DNA from 2 places in the Streptomyces sp. NPDC007856 genome. Region 2 is predicted to be linked to the other one. Evidence: riboswitches for the same ligand, from Rfam matches in the RefSeq annotation. Region 2 holds a riboswitch; the other holds the start of a gene.
What was found. A riboswitch is a leader RNA that binds a small molecule or an ion and turns the genes downstream of it on or off. The one in region 2 is predicted to bind cyclic di-AMP.
Positions count from the first base shown of each region.

Region 1: it holds a riboswitch for cyclic di-AMP, as region 2 does, so the genes downstream of both, ACFYOH_RS13465 (M23 family metallopeptidase) here and ACFYOH_RS01475 (NlpC/P60 family protein) in region 2, are expected to answer to the same signal.

Region 1 covers NZ_JBIAEC010000004.1:493,853-498,055, reverse strand. Annotated here, with positions in the region: gene ACFYOH_RS13475 (M16 family metallopeptidase) at 1-45, shown strand, start outside; gene ACFYOH_RS13470 (M16 family metallopeptidase) at 42-1,430, shown strand; cyclic di-AMP (ydaO/yuaA leader) riboswitch at 1,642-1,803, shown strand; gene ACFYOH_RS13465 (M23 family metallopeptidase) at 1,816-2,562, shown strand; gene ACFYOH_RS13460 (GntR family transcriptional regulator) at 2,762-3,448, shown strand; gene ACFYOH_RS13455 (HPr family phosphocarrier protein) at 3,596-3,877, opposite strand; gene ACFYOH_RS13450 (GNAT family N-acetyltransferase) at 4,056-4,203, shown strand, end outside.
Region 2 covers NZ_JBIAEC010000001.1:290,301-294,503, forward strand. Annotated here, with positions in the region: partial or broken gene ACFYOH_RS01470 (tellurite resistance/C4-dicarboxylate transporter family protein) at 1-135, opposite strand, end outside; gene ACFYOH_RS01475 (NlpC/P60 family protein) at 607-1,788, opposite strand; cyclic di-AMP (ydaO/yuaA leader) riboswitch at 1,796-1,967, opposite strand; gene pcrA (DNA helicase PcrA) at 2,229-4,203, shown strand, end outside.

The DNA.
Region 1 (4,203 bases), on a different contig from region 2:
GCCACCGTAGAGGCCGGTAACGAGAACGAGGAGACGGCCAAGTGACCGAGCTCGCCACCATGGACTTCCATCCCCAGCCGCAGGCCGGCGAGGCCAGGCCCTGGGCGTTCCCGGCGCCCGAGCGCACCGCGCTCGACAACGGCCTGACCGTGCTGCGCTGCCACCGCCCCGGCCAGCAGGTCGTCGCCGTCGAGGTGCTGCTGGACGCGCCCCTGGACGCCGAGCCGGCCGGCCTGGACGGCGTCGCCACGATCATGGCGCGGGCCTTCTCCGAGGGCACCGACAAGCACTCCGCCGAGGAGTTCGCCGCCGAGCTGGAGCGCGCGGGCGCCACGCTGGACTCGCACGCCGACCACCCCGGCGTCCGGCTCAGCCTGGAGGTCCCCGCCTCGCGCCTGGCCAAGGGTCTCGGCCTGCTCGCCGACGCGCTGCGCGCGCCCGCCTTCGCCGACAGCGAGGTGGAGCGGCTGGTCCGCAACCGCCTGGACGAGATCCCGCACGAGCTGGCCAACCCCTCCCGCCGGGCCGCCAAGGAGCTCTCCAAGGAGCTGTTCCCGGTGGCCTCGCGCATGTCGCGGCTCCGCCAGGGCACCGAGGAGACCGTCGAGAAGATCGACGCCGCCGCCGTACGCGCCTTCTACGGCCGGCACGTACGCCCCGCCACGGCCACCGCGGTGGTGGTCGGCGACCTCACCGGGGTCGACCTGGACGCGCTGCTCGGCGACACCCTGGGCGCCTGGACCGGCACGCCGGGCGAGCCGCGGCCCGTGCCGCCGGTGACCGCCGACGACACCGGGCGCGTGGTCATCGTGGACCGGCCCGGCGCCGTGCAGACGCAGCTGCTCATCGGCCGCGTCGGCCCCGACCGGCACGACCGGGTGTGGCCCGCCCAGGTGCTCGGCACCTACTGCCTCGGCGGCACCCTCACCTCCCGCCTGGACCGCGTCCTGCGCGAGGAGAAGGGCTACACCTACGGTGTGCGCTCCTTCGGCCAGGTCCTCCGGTCCGCACCGGACGGCACGGGCGCCTCGATGCTCGCCATCAGCGGCTCCGTGGACACCCCCAACACCGGCCCGGCGCTGGAGGACCTGTGGAAGGTGCTGCGCACCCTGGCGGCGGACGGTCTGACCGACGCCGAGCGGGACGTGGCCGTGCAGAACCTCGTCGGGGTGGCGCCGCTGAAGTACGAGACCGCGGCGGCCGTCGCGAGCACGCTGGCCGACCAGGTCGAGCAGTACCTGCCCGACGACTTCCAGGCGACGCTCTATCAGCAGCTGGCCGCGACGGGCACGGTGGAGGCCACGGCGGCCGTGGTGAACGCCTTCCCGGTGGACCGTCTGGTGACCGTCCTCGTCGGTGACGCCTCCCAGATCAAGGCACCGGTGGAGGCACTCGGCATCGGTGAAGTGACGGTCGTGGCGGCCGAGTAACCGCACGCGCGTGGGGCCCTGACGGTCTATGGACCGTCAGGGCCCCTGCCGTTCTCACTCCCTTACCGGGATGCCCGATTTGAGGCGGAGGTTGCCTGTCTGCCCTGTGGGATGCGCTACAAAAGTCCGGATCCGTTTGGGGTTCGAAAGCAGGCTTACGTAGCGTCACCCGGGCTGTTCGTCGGTAGCAGTGCGCCGCACCCGCGGCACCGGACAGCCATCGCCGAGTCCCCGCACGGCGCGAGCCAGGGGAGCCGGGGACCCACGCAGTCCCTGGGGTGAATCGGGCGCCCGCGCTCCGCGAGGGGGCCCGTAGGAGACCTTCCTGCTCCGAACCCGTCAGCTAACCCGGTAGGCGAGAGGGAAGGAAAGGACCAGCCACTCCATGGCGTTCATGTGCGCCACCGGGAAGCACCGCAAGCCCGGCCGGGTCAAGCGCACCACCGCTCAGGCGGCAGGCATCGCAGCCCTCACCACCACCGGTGTCATCGGCACCCTGGCCGCCTCCCCGGCGCTCGCCGCCGAGAACACCGTGGAGCAGACCGGCCTCACGCCGGTCCTCACCCTGAGCGACGACGTGGCCGAGCACATCGACGCGCAGGCCGCCGCGCAGCAGCGGGCCGCCGAGCACAAGGCGGCCGAGGAAGCCGCGGCGAAGAGGGCGAAGGAGGAGCACGAGGCCAGGACCCGCGCCGCCCGGGAGGCCGAGCGCAAGCGCCTGATGAACACCTTCGTCGCCCCGATCGCGAACTCCTACGTCTCCACCGGCTACAAGGCGAGCAGCTCGCTGTGGTCCTCCGGCTCGCACACCGGCATCGACTTCCACGCGGCGAGCGGCACCCCGGTGCACGCGGTCGGCTCCGGCACCGTCGTCTCCACCGGCTGGGGCGGCGCGTACGGCAACCAGATCGTGATCAGGATGGCCGACGGCATGTACACCCAGTACGGCCACCTGTCGTCGATCGGCGTCTCGGTCGGCCAGCAGGTCACCCCGGGCCAGCAGATCGCCCTGTCCGGCGCGACCGGCAACACCACGGGCCCGCACCTGCACTTCGAGGCCCGTACGACCCCCGACTACGGCTCGGACGTCGACCCCGTCGCCTACCTCCGCAAGCACGGCGTGAACGTCTGACGCCTCATCGCCTGGCATGCGAAGCCCCGGCTCACCGAGCCGGGGCTTTCGTCGTCTTTTCACGGGCGCCACCCGATCCGCTGACCAAAAAATATCCATGGATTCCGGCCCGCCGTCGGAAATTCCGGCTCATTGGAATAGAGTCACGGAACAGGCGTCCATCGTCGACGTTTCACGGGGATTAAAGCGGAGGTCGGTCATGCGTATTCCGGCGCACTCGGTGTGCACGGCCATCCGGGACGACATCGTCGCGGGGGTCTACGAGCGCGGCGGCCGGCTGACCGAGGAAGTCCTGGCCCGCCGCTACGGCGTCTCGCGCGTCCCCGTCCGCGAGGCCCTGCGCACCCTGGAGGCCGAGGGCTTCGTGGTGACCCGCCGGCACGCGGGCGCGTGTGTGGCCGAGCCGACCGAGCAGGAGGCCGCCGACCTGCTGGAGATGCGCCTGCTGCTGGAGCCGCTCGGGGCCGCCAGGGCCGCCCAGCGGCGCACCGAGGCCCATCTGAAGGTGCTGCGCGGCCTGGTCAGGCTGGGCCAGGAGCGGGCCCGCAGGGGCAGCAGCGACGATCTGCGGTCGCTGGGCGGCTGGTTCCACGAGACGCTCGCCCAGGCCTCGGGCAGCCCCTCGCTGACCGCGATGCTCAGCCAGCTTCGGCACAAGATCGCCTGGATGTACGCGGTGGAGGCGCCGTCGAGCCCGGTGGACTACTGGACGGAGCACGGCGCCATCGTCGACGCGGTGGCGCGCGGCGACGGGGAGCGCGCGCGGGCGCTCACGGCGCTGCACACCGAGCGCGCGACGGCCGTGCACCGGCTGCGCTTTTCCGGGGCCGGCGAGCGTGTGAGGACTTCGCAACACGCCGTAAACATGTCGGGCCTCCGGCATTAACACGGGCGCCGTATACAAAGAAGAGGTATTCGGCTGCGCAGTATTTACCGCTGCCTCAATTCCGGTGTGCGCGCAAAGAGCCCGGAAACGCAGAGCCGCGCCGCCCGAAAAGGGCGACGCGGCTCCGGTGTGTCAGCGTGCTGCTGTTCAGACCGTCTCGGGCAGTTCCTCGAGGCCCTCGGCGACCAGCTTGGCCAGACGGTCGAGGGCGACGTCCGCGCCCTCGGCGTCGGAGGCCAGCACGATCTCCTCGCCGCCCTGGGCGCCCAGGCCCAGGACAGCCAGCATGGAGGCCGCGTTGACGGGGTTGCCGTCAGCCTTGGCGATCGTCACCGGGACGCCTGCGGCCGTGGCGGCTCGGACGAAGATGGAGGCGGGGCGGGCGTGGAGGCCCTCGGCCCAGCCGACGTTGACGCGGCGCTCAGCCATGTGTTGCTGCCCTTCAGTCTTCAGGGTTGTCTAGACCAGTTTCCCATATCGCGAAGCATGCCCCGGAGCGGACCTTCGTCCGCCCGGCGTGGCGTCGGAACCGCGGCCTCGGTTCCGGCTTCCGTCCTCCACAGACTGCCCTGCGCCGTTGTCGGACGCGAGCCGTACTCTGGGGCCCATGCAGACCTCGGCGGACCGGCAGGACCGGCACCAGTACCCCGCCCACTGGGAGGCGGACGTGGTGCTGCGCGACGGTGGTACCGCGCGCATCAGGCCCATCACCGTTGATGACGCCGACCGCCTGGTCAGCTTCTACGAGCAGGTCT
Region 2 (4,203 bases):
CAGCACTGCCTGGGAGAGCGTCTCGTCGCCGGTCATGTGCAGTCCCACCGACAGGATGCCGGTCGCCATCACGGCGGCCCCGGCCGGGGGAGACCGCCCCGCCCACCACACGCGCAGACCTGAGATGCCCGGCATGCGCCCGATGCCAGGGAGCGGCGGGGTTCCCGCCCGGAAGGGCACGCGCGTGTGGACAGCAAAAACGCCGGTACGCGCGGGGGACCGGGAGAAGCCGGCGCCGCGTTCGTGACCCAGGAAAGCGGTGGCGCGTGGACGCAGGAAGGCCGATGGCGCGTGGACGGAGGAACAGCCGGCACGCGGCGCGTGTGGACGCAGGAAGGCCGGCACGTAGCGCGCATCGACGCAGGAACGGCCGCACGCGCGCGTGGACGCGGAAAACGCCCGCACGCGCGCGTGGACGCGGAAAACGCCCGCACGCGCGCGTGGACGCGGAAAACGCCCGCACGCGCGCATCGGCACGCGATCAGCCGACGCGCGCCCGGGGGCCTCAAGGCGAGGCCCCCAAGCCGCCGGCACCTGCGCGCGTGGTCCGGCAATTCGGCGGCACGCGCGCGTGGAGCGGGGCGCACCCGTGCCCGGGGTGAGTGGTCAGCCCGGGCGGACCACGCTGTGGATGATCGACTCGCCGCCGTAGTAGATCGACTCCTCGCGGACGTACGCGCCCGGCTTCGGGGCGTGGATCATCATGCCGTTGCCTATGTAGACGCCGACGTGGCTGATGTCGTCGTAGAAGAAGATCAGGTCGCCCGGCCGCGCGTCGGCGAGCGAGACCGTGGTGCCCGCGTTGACCTGGTCGTACGTGGTGCGCGGGAGGGTGACGCCGGCGGCCTTCCAGGCGGCCTGGGTGAGGCCCGAGCAGTCGTAGGAGTCCGGCCCGGTGGCGCCCCACACATACGGCTTGCCGATCTGCGCGCGGGCGAAGGCGATCGCCTTCTCTGCCTTCGTGTCGTACGAGCTGGACGTGGTGGTGGACCCCGTCGAGCCGGAGCCCGTCGAACCCGACCCGGAGCCGGACCCCGTGGCGGTGGACGACGACGAGGACGAGTCGGCCTGCTGCTGAGCCGCCTGCTGCTTCGCCAGCTCGGCCGCCTTGCGCGCCGCCTCCTGGTCCTTCTGCCGCTCGATGGCGGCCAGCCGCGCCTTCTCCTGGGCCGTCAGCTGCGACAGCAGTTCCCGCGCCGAGGCCAGTTTCTTCTGCACGGTTGCCTTGGCGGTCTGCAGGTCGTGCTGCGAGTCGCTCAGCGTCTGCAGGCTCTCCGCGGCCTCCCGCCGCTTCTTCATCGTCGCGGCCTGCTCGCCGATGAAGTCGTCGACCGCGCTCTTCTCCCGCGAGGTCAGCCGGTTCATCAGCTGGGTCTGGTCGAAGTAGTCCTGCGGGTCGTTCGCCAGCAGGAAGGTGGCCGTGTCCGGAGCGGCGGCGCCGGTGCGGTACTGGGCCGCGGCGAAGGAGCCCAGCTCCTCACGGGCCTTGTTGAGGCGTGCCGTGCGCCGGGCGACGTCCTCGCGCAGGGCGTCGACGCGGCCGCGCTGTTTGCCGGTCCGCTCCTTGGCCGCGTTGTACTTCTGGGTCGCCGACTCCGCCTGGCGGTAGAGATCGTCGACCTTCTTCTCGACCTCCTCCAGGGTCGGCTTGGCGCGATCGGTACCCGGGGCGGCCTCCGCGGTCTGCGAGAGCACGGCCATGGAGGTGAGGGCGGCGGTGGCGAGGGCGGGAGCGCGAAGGCCGGTTCCGATGGTCCCGCCGGGGCGCGGCTTGCGGTGCGACGCCAAGAGAGGCGACTCCTTCCAGTGGGCCGCCTACCGGGTTAGCTGTCGGGTTCGGGCGGTGGTTCGGAAGGGTTGCCCTACGGCGGCGTCCCGGGTGGGAGCCGGCCGATTCACCCCAAAGGTCGGTGGGTCCCCGGCTCCGGGCGCCCTGCGGGGCACGCCGGACTCGGCGGGGGCCGCGCGGCCCGGCGAGGTTCGCCGGTAGGGGTCGTGCGGCCCGAACGCACGCTAGCCAACTCGTGTGACTCCTGTGAAGGTTGGTGCGTGATATGTCCGATACATTTTCGTGACCTGAGTCAGGTTTCGCTTCTGAGTCATCGGACGGTACCCCTCTGTGAGCAGGGCGCGGGCCGTTCGGCAGTGAAGATCAACTGCTTTCCGGGGCGGCCGTGTTCCGGGGACGGCGACCGGTTGTCGGTGGGGAGCCCTAGACTCGTAGAGCGATGAGCAGCCTCTTTGACGACAGCTTCCTGGCGGACCTCCAGGCCCCTCGCGGGCGCGAGGAGGAGCCCCCGCCGCCGCCCGAGGACGATCACGCTCCGGAGCCGCTTCCGGACGATCTGTTCGGCGGGAAGTTCGACGTGCCGCCGGACCGGGACGCGTACTACCGCGACGGCGCCCCGCGTCCCGCCCTCGACGCGGCGGCGCTGCTGGAGGGGCTGAACGACAACCAGCGCGCCGCGGTCGTGCACGCCGGCTCCCCGCTGCTCATCGTCGCCGGCGCCGGCTCCGGCAAGACCCGTGTGCTCACCCACCGCATCGCCCACCTGCTCGCCGAGCGGCATGTGCACCCGGGCCAGATCCTCGCGATCACCTTCACCAACAAGGCCGCGGGCGAGATGAAGGAGCGCGTCGAGCACCTCGTCGGCCCGCGCGCGAACGCGATGTGGGTGATGACCTTCCACAGCGCGTGCGTGCGCATCCTGCGCCGGGAGAGCAAGAAGCTCGGTTTCACCTCCAGCTTCTCCATCTACGACGCCGCCGACAGCAAGCGCCTGATGGCCCTGGTCTGCCGCGACCTGGACCTCGACCCCAAGCGCTTCCCGCCCAAATCGTTCAGCGCGAAGATCAGCAACCTGAAGAACGAGCTGATCGACGAGGAGGACTTCGCCGCCCAGGCCACGGACGGCTTCGAGAAGACCCTCGCCCAGGCCTACGCGCTCTACCAGTCGCGCCTGCGCGAGGCCAACGCGCTCGACTTCGACGACCTGATCATGACGACGGTCAACCTGCTGCGTGCCTTCCCGGACGTCGCCGGGCACTACCGCCGCCGCTTCCGGCATGTCCTCGTCGACGAGTACCAGGACACCAACCACGCGCAGTACGCGCTCGTGCGCGAACTCGTCGGCACCGGCGAACACAGCGAGGACATCCCGCCGAGCGAGCACGACCTCCCGCCCGCCGAACTGTGCGTCGTGGGTGACGCGGACCAGTCGATCTACGCCTTCCGGGGCGCGACGATCCGCAACATCCTCCAGTTCGAGGAGGACTACCCGAACGCGACGACGATCCTGCTGGAGCAGAACTACCGCTCCACACAGACCATCCTGTCCGCCGCCAACGCGGTCATCGAGCGCAACGAGTCCCGCCGCCCGAAGAACCTGTGGACCAACGCCGGCCAGGGCGCGCGGATCACCGGTTACGTTGCCGACACCGAGCACGACGAGGCCCAGTTCGTCGCCGACGAGATAGACCGTCTGGTCGACGCGCGCGAGGCCAGGGCGGGCGATGTCGCCGTCTTCTACCGCACCAATGCCCAGTCCCGTGTCTTCGAAGAGGTCTTCATCCGCGTCGGCCTGCCCTACAAGGTCGTCGGCGGGGTCCGCTTCTACGAGCGCAAGGAGGTCCGGGACGTCCTGGCCTATCTGCGCGTCCTCGCCAACCCCGAGGACTCGGTGCCGCTGCGCCGCATCCTCAACGTGCCCAAGCGCGGCATCGGCGAGCGCGCGGAGGCGATGATCGACGCCCTCTCCCAGCGCGAGAAGATCAGTTTCCCGCAGGCGCTCAAGCGCGTGGACGAGGCGTACGGCATGGCCGCGCGCTCCACCAACGCCGTCAAGCGGTTCAACACGCTGATGGAGGACCTGCGCACCATCGTCGAGTCCGGTGCGGGTCCCGCGACCGTCCTGGAGGCGGTGCTCGAACGCACCGGCTACCTGGCCGAGTTGCAGGCCTCCACCGACCCGCAGGACGAGACCCGCATCGAGAACCTCCAGGAACTCGCGGCGGTGGCCCTGGAGTTCGAGCAGGAGCGCGGGGAGGGCGAGCAGGGCACGCTGGCCGACTTCCTGGAGCAGGTGGCGCTGGTCGCCGACTCCGACCAGATTCCCGACGAGGACGAGGAAGGCTCCGGCGTCATCACCCTGATGACCCTGCACACCGCCAAGGGCCTGGAGTTCCCGGTCGTCTTCCTGACCG